Regions from separate parts of the Kitasatospora sp. NPDC058478 genome, predicted to be linked through region 1. Evidence: riboswitches for the same ligand, from Rfam matches in the RefSeq annotation. Region 1 holds a riboswitch; each other region holds the start of a gene.

Region 1 (4,222 bases):
CGCGCCCACGGCCTCCAGGTCGGTGACCTCGTCGCGCAGGGCGAGGGCGACCTGGCGGGCGGTGTCGCCGAGCGGCTGGTCGTCGCGGACGAAGGACCAAGCGAGCATCGTGACGGGGCCGGTGAGCATGCCCTTGACCGGACGGTCGGTGAGGCCCTGCGCGTAGCGGAACCAGTCGACGGTCATCGGGTGCGGGCGGGAGATGTCCCCGGCCAGGACCGGCGGGCGCACGTACCGGGTGCCGTAGGACTGCACCCAGCCGTGCCGGGTGGCGAGGTAGCCGGTGAGCTGTTCGGCGAAGTACTGGACCATGTCGTTGCGCTCGGGCTCGCCGTGCACCAGGACGTCCAGTCCGGCCTTCTCCTGGAAGGCGATGACCTCCCGGACCTCGGTCTCCATCCGCTCCCGGTAGGCCGCCGCGTCGATCCGGCCCGCCGTGAGGTCGGCCCGGGCGACCCGCAGTTCGGAGGTCTGCGGGAACGAGCCGATGGTGGTGGTCGGCAGCAGCGGCAGGCCGAGCCGGGCACGCTGGGCCTCGGCCCGCTGCGGGTAGGCCTGGGCGCGGCGCGCATCCGCGTCGGTGACGGCGGCGGTGCGGGCGCGCACCGCCGGGTCGTGGGTGATCGGCGAGTTGGCGCGCGAGGCGAGGTCGGCGCGGTTGGCGGCCAGGTCGGCGGCGATCGCCCCCGTACCCTCGCGCAGGCCCCGGGCCAGCAGCGCCACCTCCCTGGCCTTCTGCTGGGCGAAGGCGAGCCAGCGCAGGATCTGCGGGTCGACGTCGCGTTCGGCGGCGGCGTCCAGCGGCACGTGCAGGAGGGAGCAGGACGGGGCGACGTCGACCCGCTCGGCGAGGCCCAACAGGGTCGCCAGGGTGGCCAGCGACTTCTCCAGGTCGTTGATCCAGATGTTGCGCCCGTCGACCACCCCGGCGACCAGCCGCTTGCCGGGCAGCCCGCCGACGGCGGCCAGGTCGTCAAGGTTCGCCGCGGCGGGCCCCGTGAAGTCCAGCGCCAGGCCCTCGACCGGGGCCTTGGCCAGCACCGGCAGGGCCTCGCCCAGGCGGTCGAAGTAGCTCGCGACCAGCAGCTTCGGACGGTCCGCCAGACCGCCCAGCTCACGGTAGGCGCGGGCGGCGGCGTTCAGCTCGGCCGGGGTGCGGTCCTGCACCAGGGCGGGCTCGTCCAGTTGCACCCACTCGGCGCCGGCCGCCTTCAGGTCCGCCAGCAGCTGCGCGTAGACGGGCAGCAGCCGGTCCAGCAGGGTGATCGGCTGGAAGTCCTCGGCGACACCGGGGGCGGGCTTGGCGAGCAGCAGGTAGGTGAGGGGGCCGACGAGCACGGGGCGTGCGGTGTGGCCGAGCGCCAGCGCCTCCCGGAACTCCCCGACGGCCTTGGCCGGGTTCGCGGTGAAGACGGTGTCCGGGCCGAGTTCGGGCACCAGGTAGTGGTAGTTGGTGTCGAACCACTTGGTCATCTCCAGTGGCGCGACCTCCTGGGTGCCGCGTGCCATGGCGAAGTAGCCGTCCAGCGCGTCGATTTCGACCGCATCCCGGTGCCGGGGCGGGATCGCGCCGACGGCGACCGTGGTGTCCAGCACGTGGTCGTAGAGCGAGAAGTCGCCGGTGGGCACTTCCAGGACACCGGCCCCGGCGAGCTGCGCCCAGTTCTTCCGGCGCAGGCCGACCGCCGTCTCCCGCAGGGCGTCGGCGGTGACCGTGCCCTTCCAGTAGCCCTCGACGGCCTTCTTCAGCTCCCGGCCCTGGCCCTGTCGGGGGTAGCCGTACACGGTGGCCCTGGTTGCCGCGGCTGCGGACTTCGTGGTCAAGGGACTCTCCTTCGCGAGTCTGGCTCCTCAAGTGCCCGGGGACGGGACGAGAGCGCGAAGGGATGACGAACCGGGCGGCGGCTCACGTCGATGCGCGTGCCGGACCCGCCTGGTATGGTCGCCGACCCGCCCACGAGGTCACCGGGATATCCGCACGCGGAACGGTCCGCGGGCGGGCAACGGGCAGGTCTTCGGACTCGTGGGCGCACCGGGCCTGTTGGCGTCCGGTACCTACTGGCCATCGCTTCCCAGACCCGTCCCGGGTCCAGTGCGTATGACGGCGGTCGTTCCCACTCACCGCTGCGGGGCAGTCCCGGATTCCCACCGGGTTCCCTCTTGCGACGTCCTGCCTGGCGGGCAGGACGAACCAGCTGCGTCGCCAGCTTAGGGGCAAACCGCCGGGGCCGACGCGGAATTCACGGAAGCCGTCCGCATGGTGAGACTCCCTCGCCGCTCGCGGAGCCGGTGGCGGTGCCGTTCGCGGCGGCGTTCGCGGTGTCGTTCGCGGTGTCGTTCGCGGTGACTCGTCGACTGTCCGGGGCGTCCGGGGCTTCGAAGCCCACCATGGGCTCGAAGTTGGCGCGGCGGGCCGCGCGGCGGAAGACGGTGAGGACGGCCGGGCCGACGACGAGCACGGCGGTGAAGGTGGTGACGGCCCGGCCGGTGTCCCAGCCGAGCGAGGTGGCGAGGTCGAAGAGCAGGTAGCGGTGCCACTGCTCGGTGAAGGGCAGCCCCGGCAGGTAGGCGATGGAACTGTTCGGGTCGGTGGAGAACGGCCAGAAGGAGAGGTTGAGGAGGAAGCCGAAGAGGTACCCGGAGAACGCCCCGTACGCGGCCAGCATCGCCACCTCCCAGCGCCGCCGTCGGGTTCTCGGCAGCAGCCCGGCGAGCATGCCGACGAACGCGCAGCCGAACATCTGGTACGGCATCCAGGGGCCGACGCCGCCGGTGAGCAGCGCGGAGGCGAACAGCGAGGTGCAGCCGAGGGTGAAGCCGAAGCCCGGGCCGAAGACCCGGCCGGCCAGGACGAGGAGGAAGAAAACCGTCTCCACCCCGGCGGTGCCGGCGCCGAGCGGGCGCAGCCCGGCGTTGACGGCGGACAGGACGCCGAGCATGGCGAGGGCCTTGGCGTCGATGCCGCCGGCCGCGATCTCGGCGATGACGACGGCGAGCACCAGGATCAGCAGGGTGCCGAAGATCAGCGGCGGGGCGTAGGAGGAACCGAACTTCCCGGGGGCGACGACGAACGGCCAGGTGAAGGCGACCAGGCCGATGAAGGCGGCCAGGGCCGCGACGACGCGGGCCCGGCCGGGGATCCGGACGGCGCTCACCGGGCGGCCTGCGCGGGCGCGAGGGCGGCGGCGACCTGCCGGGTGGTCAGGTAGGGCAGCGGGGCGAGGACCTTGGCGGTCTGGGGGGCGAAGGTGGGCGAGGCGACGATGACCTCGGCGGTGGGGCCGTCGGCGACGATCTCGCCCTCGGCCATCACCACCACCCGGTCGGCGGCGGCGGCGACGAACTCGACGTCGTGGGTGGAGACGACGACCGTACGGCCTTCGGCGGCGAGGGCGTCGACGATGCCGGTGAGCGCTTCCTTCGCGTGGTAGTCGAGCCCTCGGGTGGGTTCGTCCAGCAGCACCACCCTTGGCGCGGCGGCCAGTTGGATCGCCAGGACCAGGGCCAGCTTCTGGCCCTCGGAGAGGTCCCGGGGGTGGGTGCCGTCGGGGATCCCGGGGGCGAGCCGGTCGAGGATCTGCCGCGCGGTCGGGCTTGCTGCGGTCGGGCCGGCTGTGGTCGGGCCTGCGGCGGTCGGCCCGGCTGTGGTCGGGCCTGCTGCGCTGCGGGCCTCCAGGTCGCTCTGGGCGAGTTCCTGGGCGACCGTCTCCAGGTACAGCAGGTCGGTCGGGGTCTGCGGGACGAGCCCGACGAGCTGCCGGGCCCTGGTCGCGGAGAGCCGCTTGGGGTCCGCGGCCGGCCCGCCGTCGGCGCCGAGGACCTGCACGCTGCCGCCCTGCCGGGGGCCGGAGCCCTGGAGGGCCCACAGGAGCGAGGACTTGCCCGAGCCGTTGCGCCCCATCAGCGCGGTGACCTCGCCGGCCCTCAGGTCCAACCCGACCTCCCGGACGGCGGCGACCGGCCCGTACCGGACGACCACCCCCCGGGCGTCCAGCACCCGCTCCCCCGCCACCGCTGCCCGGCGCGGCGGAGGAACGGGCACGTCGGTGAGCCGCTCCCGCAGCGGGGCGGCGGCGCGGCGGGCGTCCCGGACGGAGAGCGGCAGCGGCCGCCACCCGGCCAGCCGGCCGAGGTCGACGACGGGCGGCGCGATCGCGGCGTGCCGGAAGACCTCGGCGGGCGGCCCGTGCACGACCGTCCCGTCGCCGGGCAGGTAGGCGAC
Region 2 (4,222 bases), on a different contig from region 1:
CTGACCACGCCGGGGCGGGCGGCGGCGAGGCGCTCGGCGGCGCGGAACGGGGCGACCTGATCGTCGGGGCTGTGCAGGAGGAGGGTGGGGACACGCAGGTCGGCGCCCTCGGCGATGCGGCTGAAGTCGGCGAGGTCGACGCCGGTGCGGCCCTCGGCGGCGAGGGCGCCGAGCTCGGCGGCGGCGCCGGTGTAGCCGGCCCGGGCGGCGCCGCGGCGGGCGGTGGCGGGCAGGTCGAGGACCGGCGAGTCCAGGACGAGGCCGCTGATGGCATGGGCCCAGGCGGAGCGGGAGGCCGTCTGGAGGGCCATGGTGGCGCCGAGGGACCAGCCGTACAGGATGACCCGGCCGGCGCCGCTGTCGAGGGCGAGCCGGACCGCCGACTCGACGTCGCGCCACTCGGTCTCGCCGAAGTGGCCGAGCCCGTCCGGCGAGGCGGGGGCGCCCTGGTCGCCCCGGTAGGTGACGGCGAGGGCGGGCAGGGCGAGGCGGTCGAGGACGGGGAGGACCGGGAGGGTCTGCTGCCGGTCGGCGCCGGGGCCGTGGACGAGGATCACCCAGGTGCCGCGTTTGCCGTCGAGGCGCCAGGCGGGGAGGGCGCCGAGTTCGCCGTCGGCGGCGGTGTCGGTGAAGGGGAGGCCGAGCGCCTCCGTGGGGTCGCCGAGGTGGACGCGGGGGGTGAAGCGGACCTCGGTGCCGGGGGTGAGGGTGCCCCGGTCGGCGCGGACGAGGCGGCGGGTGACACCGTTCTCGTCGCTGTGCAGGACGTCCTCGACGACGGCGTGGCCGTGGTCGTCCCATTCCACGGCCCAGCGGCCGGGGCGCAGGCTCTCGGGGCGGCGGTTGAAGGTGATCCGGCCCGCGGCGAGGCTCCGCACCAGGACGGGGCCCGACTCCCGGACGGCGCTCGCCGGGTGGACCAGCCGTTCGGAGGCCCGACGGCCGATCACCAGGACGGCGGCCCCGGCGCCGACGACGGCGGCCGCCACGACGGCCGCGGTTCCCCAACGCATATCGCTCCCCGCTCTGCTGGTCTTGGCTGCTCTTGGACCGGACGGTGTCCGGGCGGTGTCCGGGCGGTGCTCGGACGGTGTTCGGGCACCAGTTCACCGGGGGGCCGCGCGGGCGGCCACCGGGCTGGGCCGTCCGGGTCACGGCGGGGCGTCGGGCGGGGCGGGCGTCAGGCGGGCCTCGGGCGGGCGAGAACGGCACCGGCGACAGGGCTCCGAGGTGTGACCAACCCCTCCGTGACCTCGGTTGACTCCCGGTTCGGCCGCGTGATGGGATCCTGGGGCCAAACGGAGGCATGCAGAGGAAGCCGGTGCGAGTCCGGCGCGGTCCCGCCACTGTCACCGGGGAGCACGCTCGGAACATTGCCACGGCGGACCGTCAGAAGCCGCTGGAAGGCCCGGGGGTGCGTCCGACCCGGAAGCCAGGAGACTCTCGCCCCCGGTACGTCGATCCAGGGCGCGGACCCTGAGTGAGGACACGCACGCGATGCAGGCTGCCCCGACCCGCCGGACCCGACGCGGCCTTCCGCCGAACCCGCCGTGCGCCCGCTGACCCGCGCCGCCGCGTTCGCGCTCGGCGCCGCCGCGGGCTTCGCCGCGGACGCCCGCTTCGCCGACCCCCGGCGCGGCCACCCGGTGGCCGTCTTCGGCGGCGCGGCGACCCGGCTGGAGCGGCGGGTGTGGCAGGACGACCGGGTGGCCGGCGCCGGGTACACGGCGCTGTGCGTGGGCGCGGTCGCGGCCGGCGCGGTGGCCCTGGACCGTACGGTGGGCCGGCGTCCGCTGGGCCGGGCCGCGCTGGCGGCCGCCGCGACCTGGACGGTGCTGGGCGGCACCTCGCTGACCCGGGAGGCGCGCACCATCGGCCGGTCGCTGGCCACGGGCGACCTGACGGCCGCGCGGGAACGGCTGCCGCACCTGTGCGGGCGGGATCCGAGCGCGCTGGACGGGCCGCAGATCGCCCGCGCGGTGGTCGAGTCGGTGGCCGAGAACACGGCGGACGCCGTGGTGAACGCGCTGGTCTGGGGCACGCTGGCGGGCACGCCGGGGCTGCTGGCGTTCCGCGCGGTGAACACGCTGGACGCGATGGTCGGCCACCGCTCGCCGCGGTACGCCCGGTTCGGCTGGGCCTCGGCCCGGCTCGACGACGTGGCGGGCTGGCCGGGCGCCCGGCTGACGGCGCTGCTCACGGTGGCCGCCGCGCCGCAGCCGAAAACGGCCTGGCGGGTCTGGCGGCGGGACGGCTCGGCGCACCCGAGCCCGAACGCGGGCCAGGCGGAGGCGGCCTTCGCGGGCGCGGTGGGCGTCCGGCTGGGCGGGACCCTCCAGTACGGGGAGCGGGTGGAGCACCGGCCGGTGCTGGGCGCGGAGTTGCGCCCGGTGACGGTGGACGACATCGAGCGGGCCTGCGTGCTCTCCCGGCGGGTGGGCGCGCTGGCCCTGGGTACGACGGTCGCGGGGCACGTCGCGCTGCGCTTGCTGATGACACGGTGGAGGGGAAGGGCATGAGCAACGCACTGCTGGTCGCCGGGACGACCTCGGACGCGGGCAAGAGCGTGGTGACCGCGGGCATCTGCCGCTGGCTGGCTCGGCAGGGGGTGCGGGTCGCGCCGTTCAAGGCGCAGAACATGTCGCTGAACTCCTTCGTCACCGCCGACGGCGCCGAGATCGGCCGGGCGCAGGCGATGCAGGCGCAGGCGGCCCGGGTGGAGCCGGAGGCGGCGATGAACCCGGTGCTGCTGAAGCCGGGCGCGGACGGCCGCAGCCAGGTGGTGCTGCTGGGCCGGCCGGTCGCCGAGGTGGGCGCGCTGGACTACCGCGAGCGCAAGCCCGTCCTGCTGGAACGGTCGCTGGAGTGCCTGGCGGATCTGCGCCGCCGCTACGAGGTGGTGGTCTGCGAGGGCGCCGGCTCGCCCGCCGAGATCAACCTGCGGGACCGGGACATCGCCAACATGGGCCTGGCGACGGCCGCCGGGCTGCCGGTGGTGGTGGTCGGGGACATCGACCGCGGCGGCGTCTTCGCGGCGATGTACGGGACGCTGGCGCTGCTGTCGGCGCAGGACCAGCGGCACGTGGCGGGCTGGTTCGTCAACAAGTTCCGCGGCGACGCGCGGCTGCTGGCGCCCGGCCTGGAGATGCTGCACGGGCTGACCGGCCGTCCGGTGCTGGGCACCCTGCCGATGCTGCCGGGCCTGTGGCTGGACGCCGAGGACTCGCTGGACCTGTCCACGGTGGTGGACCGGGTCGACGGCCGCGGCCCGCTCGGGGCGGACGTGCTGCGGGTGGCCGTGGTGCGCTTCCCCCGGCTGTCGAACTTCACCGACCTGGACGCCCTGGCGCAGGAGCCCGGCGTGCTGGTGCGCTGGGTGACCCGGCCGGAGGAACTGGCCGACGCCGACCTGGTGGTGCTGCCCGGCACCCGGGCCACCGTGGCCGACCTGGCCTGGCTGCGCGAACGCGGCCTGGAGCCGGCGCTGAAGGCGCGGGCGGCGGCCGGGCTGCCGGTCCTCGGGGTGTGCGGCGGCTACCAGATGCTGGCGCGCGGGATCGAGGACGAGGTGGAGTCCGGGGCCGGCTCGGTCGAGGGCCTGGGCCTGCTGCCGACGCACGTGCGGTTCGGCGCCGAGAAGGTGCTGGCGCGGCCGGTCGGCACGGCGTACGGGCAGCGGGTCGAGGGGTACGAGATCCACCACGGGGTGGTGGCCGTGGAGGGGGGCGAGCCGTTCTTCTCCGATGACGACGGGCACGGCCTGGACGGCTGCCGGGTCGGCCCGGTGTGGGGCACGACCTGGCACGGCGCGCTGGAGAACGACGGCTTCCGTCGTGAACTCCTGCGCGAGGTCGCCGCGTTGGCGGGCCGGGCGTTCGTGCCGGCGCCGGACACCTCGTTCGCCGAGGCGCGCGAGGCCCGGCTGGACCGGCTGGGCGACCTGATCGAGGAGCACGCGGACACCGACGCGCTGTGGAAGCTGATCGAGGGCGGGGTGCCGGCGGCCGGATCGCTGCCGTTCCTGGCGCCCGGGGCACCTGGGGAGTATGCATGAGTGACGTCCGCTATCCGTTCACCGCGATCGTCGGCATGCCCGACCTGCGGCTCGGCCTGCTGCTCAACGCGGTCTCGCCGGCCGTGGGCGGCGTGCTGGTGCGCGGCGAGAAGGGCACCGCGAAGTCGACCATGGTGCGCGCGCTGGCCGGCCTGCTGCCGACCCTCG
Region 3 (4,222 bases), on a different contig from region 1:
CGGATGCCCTTGGCGCTGAGGGTGAGCCGGACGTACCGGCCCTCGCCGGGCAGCCAGTAGCGCTTGTGCTGGATGTTGGGGTCGAAGCGGCGGCGGGTGCGGCGGTGCGAGTGCGAGATCGCGTTGCCGAATCCGGGCTTGCGGCCGGTGAGTTGGCAGTGGGCGGACATGGGTGCTCCCTGACGTCCGGGAATGGGCAGGACGGAGCTCACGTTACACCAGATGAAAATGACTTCCATTTCGGTGTACGGTTTCGCCCCGGCCCCGAACACCCCGCCAACCCGCCAACCCGCCAACCCGCCAACCCGCCAACCCGCCAACCCGCCAACCCGGGAGGACACCCATGGCCCGTAGTGAACTGCGCCCCGTCATCAAGCTCCGCTCCACCGCCGGCACCGGCTACACGTACGTGACCCGCAAGAACCGCCGCAACGACCCGGACCGGATGGTCCTGCGCAAGTACGACCCGGTCGCGCGCCGACACGTCGACTTCCGCGAAGAGCGCTGAACCCCGCCCGCCCGAACTGAACCCCGCACCGACGGAACGCCGACCGGCAGCGACCCGTACCGCCCCGCAGCGACGAAACGGCGCCTCCCCCGGGATCCCGGGGGAGGCGCCGTCGCTGCTCGCAGCCGTCGCCGCTCGCAGCCGCCACTACTCGGCGGCCACCCAGCGCTTCTCCACCCGGGCCAGCTTCCAGTAGGCGATCGCCGCGGCCCAGACCACCACGAACAGCCCGGCGATCGCGTAGCCGACGTTGTCCAGCGAGATGCCCGCGATCCAGCCGGTGACCGGATCGGTCAGATCGAGCTTCTCGTGCAGCACGCCGACCAGCTCGATGGTGCCGATGACGAAGGCCACCGCGATCGACAGCCCGGTGATCGTCAGGTTGTAGTACACCTTCCGGACCGGGTTGGCGAAGGCCCACTGGTACGCGAAGTTCATGAACGTCCCGTCCAGGGTGTCGAACAGGCTCATCCCGGCCGCGAACAGCAGCGGCAGGCAGACGATCGCGTACCAGGGCAACCCGGCCGCCGCGCCCGACCCGGCCATCACCATCAGGGTGACCTCGGTCGCGGTGTCGAAGCCCAGCCCCAGCACCATGCCCACCGGGAACATCTGCCCGGGCCGGGTGATCGAGCGGGTCGCCCGGTTCAGCACCCGGGCCATGAAGCCCCGCGAGTTGAGGTGCTCCTCCAGCTGCGCCTCGTCGTACGACCCGGCCCGCATCGCCCGGAACACCTTGAGGATGCCGAGCAGCGCGGCCAGGTTGAGCGCGCCGATCAGGTAGAGGAACGCGCCGGAGGCCGTCGTGCCGACCATCCCGAGCCACTTGTGGGTGGTCGAGTCGTCGTCCATCAGCGTGCTGGCCAGCTGCGCGCCGCCCGCCACCAGGGCGGCCATCAGCACCACCATCGAGGAGTGCCCGAGGGCGAACCAGAAGCCGACCGAGACCGGCCGCTTGCCGTCCGCCATCAGCTTGCGGGTGGTGTTGTCGATCACCGCGATGTGGTCGGCGTCGAAGGCGTGCCGCATGCCGAGGGTGTACGCGGTGATCCCCAGGCCCACGCCGAAGACCTGGGTGCCGACCGCGTAGTTGTGGGGCGCGACCAGGAAGATGAGCGTCCCGAACGCCACCACGTGCATGGCCAGGATCACCCCCATCAGCCCGGCCGTGCGAACGGTGTCCTCGCGCTTCCAGCGGAACGTGGGCAGCACGGACGGTGTCGCCGGCGCCTCGGCGGCGGCGGTTTCGGGCAGGGTCATTCGGGTCACGCTCCAGCACCTCGTGGAAACACTTCGTGAGATGCCGTGGCCGGTCTCCTGGCTTACGGGGGTCCCGTACCCGCCTTCCCAGGTGCGCGAGGCTCCCAGTGGCGTCGTGGGTACGGACGTCTCTCCATCGTCGACGATCACGATGGCCCGATCACAGTGGCGAGGGCCGCTCCGGACTGGGACCCCTGAGGATCCGTCACCGGTCTTCCCGAGCACCACGGCGGGGAACACCGTAGGGGTCAGGACCCACCCTTGCAAGGCTGCGCACCTGCGCAGGTGTCCAGGATCACAGGCCCCCTCCTGCAACAATGTGCGCATGCATCTCGTACCGGCCGACCGCGCGGGCCACCGCACCATCGACGGACACCGGGTCTGCGAGGCCATCGCCGCGATCGGCGACCCCGCGCACGTCCGCACCTGGGCCGAGCGGTTCTCCCTGCTCGCCGACCCCGGGCGGCTCGCCCTCCTGCTCGCCCTCCACCGGGCCGGCCCGCTCGCCGTCTCCGACCTCGCCGTCGCCACCGGCATGCGCGACCCCGCCGTGTCCCAGGCCCTGCGGCTGCTCCGCACCGCGGGCGTGGTCACCGGGGACAAGGACGGGCGGGTCGTGCGCTACCGGCTCGTGGACGAGGCCATGCGCCCCCTCCTCGACGCGTGCGCCGCCGCCGAACACCACGAGCCCACCGTGGCCGTCGGCTGACCGGCCCCCCGGAGGACACGCCGGGGCCCGGCCGGAGCAACCGCGGACCCGGTCAGGCCGCCTGGCAGGCGGGGCACCAGAAGAGGTTGCGCGCGGCGTGCTGCTCCGTCCGGACGTCGGTGCCGCAGACCAGGCAGGGCATCGCGGCCCGCCGGTAGACGTACACCTCGCCGCCGTGGTCGTCGACACGCGGCGGGCGGCCCATCGCCTCGGGGGTGTGCTCGGGCCGGACGGTGTCGATCCGGCCCGCGCCGACGCCCTCGCGCATCAGGGCGACCAGGTCGGCCCAGATCGCGTCCCACTCGCCCCGGGTGAGGTCGCGGCCGGCGCGGTGCGGGTTGATCCCGTGGCGGAACAGCACCTCGGCCCGGTAGACGTTGCCCACCCCGGCCAGCACCTTCTGGTCCATCAGCAGCGCGGCGACGGTCGTCCGGCTGGCCGATATCCGGCGCCAGGCGGCCTGCGGGTCGGCGTCGGCGCGCAGCGGGTCGGGGCCCAGCCGGGCGGCGACGGCGGCCTTCTCCGCGCCGGTGACCAGCGCGCAGGTGTTGGGGCCGCGCAGATCGGCGTAGCCGTCGTCGTTGGCCAGCCGCAGCCGGACCAGGCCGACCGGCTCGGGCGCGGGCCCGGTGCCGAAGGCGAAGCCGCCGTAGAGGCCGAGGTGGACGTGCACCCAGGCGCCCTCCTCGAAGCCGAGGAACAGGTGCTTGCCGACGGCTTCGGCCGCGGTGAGCAGCTGCCCGTCGATGGCCTTGGCCTCGTCGGCGAACCGGCCCTGCGGGCTGGACACCTCGACCGGGCGGCCGCCGAAGGCCTTCCGGTTCTCGGCGGCGAGGCGGTGGATGATGTGGCCTTCCGGCACGGGCGTCAGCTCCCCCGGGGTGGTTCGACAGGACCTGCACATCATCGCAGTCGGCGCCGACAGCACCGGATCGTCGCAGGTCAGCGGACCGGCATGCCCATCAGCCGGGCCAGGATGACGCGGTCCAGCTCGGCGGCGGTGCCGGCCACGTCCAGGTACGAGTTGTCGATGATCGGCAGCCCGGAGTTGTACCAGCCGGCCATCCGGCCGTGGATCCGCGCCACCTCCTCGTCACCGAGCCGCCGGGTGCCGCCGCGCCGGGCGTTGCGGTGCAGCACGGAGTCCAGGCTGGGCAGCAGCACGACCGGGATCATGCCGGGGCCGATGTGCCGCTTCCAGCCGCCGAGGCCGATGGCCGGGCGGTCCGGGAAGACGGCGTCGTCGATGATGCAGGAGATGCCGTTGGCGAGGTAGTTGCGGCAGGCGAAGCCGCAGGTGCGGCGGGCCAGCCGGTACTGCGCCTCGGAGGCGTTGTTCCAGCCGGACTGCGGGTTGGCGAAGCCGGACTGCACCCACTCGCGGACGTCGTCCAGGCTGATGTGCGCGGTCGGGCTGGGCCGGCGCTCGGCCCAGTACCGGGCGACGGTGGTCTTGCCCGCCCCGGCCGGGCCGATCAGCAGGACGGCGATCGGACTGGCGGGCGCGTGCCGCTGCGGCGGGTGGGCGGGGAGTTGCACGGGCGCGCCGGAGGGCAGCACGAAGTGCCCGGTGGCCCCGACGGGGACCGGCGCGCCGGGCGCGGGTGCGGCCGGGACGGGCGCGGAAACAGGAGCCGGAGCGGGCGGCACGGGAACAGGCGGTGCGGGAGCGGCCGGAGCCGGCGGCGCAGCGGCGGGAACAGGAGCCGGAGCGGGCGGCACCGGCGGCGGCGCGGCGGCCCCCG

The links. A riboswitch is a leader RNA that binds a small molecule or an ion and turns the genes downstream of it on or off. The one in region 1 is predicted to bind cobalamin.
Region 2: linked by a shared signal. The riboswitch ahead of ACFWPT_RS18160 (cobalamin biosynthesis protein) and the one ahead of metE (5-methyltetrahydropteroyltriglutamate--homocysteine S-methyltransferase) in region 1 are both predicted to bind cobalamin.
Region 3: linked by a shared signal. The riboswitch ahead of ACFWPT_RS36060 (HoxN/HupN/NixA family nickel/cobalt transporter) and the one ahead of metE (5-methyltetrahydropteroyltriglutamate--homocysteine S-methyltransferase) in region 1 are both predicted to bind cobalamin.

The regions. Positions count from the first base shown of each region.
Region 1 covers NZ_JBHXML010000009.1:41,200-45,421, reverse strand. Annotated here, with positions in the region: gene metE (5-methyltetrahydropteroyltriglutamate--homocysteine S-methyltransferase) at 1-1,824, opposite strand, end outside; cobalamin riboswitch at 1,989-2,211, opposite strand; gene ACFWPT_RS07170 (ECF transporter S component) at 2,241-3,155, opposite strand; gene ACFWPT_RS07165 (ABC transporter ATP-binding protein) at 3,152-4,222, opposite strand, start outside.
Region 2 covers NZ_JBHXML010000029.1:73,954-78,175, forward strand. Annotated here, with positions in the region: gene ACFWPT_RS18155 (alpha/beta hydrolase family protein) at 1-1,013, opposite strand, end outside; cobalamin riboswitch at 1,311-1,443, shown strand; gene ACFWPT_RS18160 (cobalamin biosynthesis protein) at 1,551-2,519, shown strand; gene ACFWPT_RS18165 (cobyric acid synthase) at 2,516-4,054, shown strand; gene ACFWPT_RS18170 (putative cobaltochelatase) at 4,051-4,222, shown strand, end outside.
Region 3 covers NZ_JBHXML010000091.1:129-4,350, reverse strand. Annotated here, with positions in the region: gene rpmB (50S ribosomal protein L28) at 1-170, opposite strand, end outside; gene rpmG (50S ribosomal protein L33) at 344-508, shown strand; gene ACFWPT_RS36060 (HoxN/HupN/NixA family nickel/cobalt transporter) at 656-1,768, opposite strand; cobalamin riboswitch at 1,798-2,012, opposite strand; gene ACFWPT_RS36055 (ArsR/SmtB family transcription factor) at 2,094-2,477, shown strand; gene ACFWPT_RS36050 (Fpg/Nei family DNA glycosylase) at 2,530-3,339, opposite strand; gene ACFWPT_RS36045 (AAA family ATPase) at 3,420-4,222, opposite strand, start outside.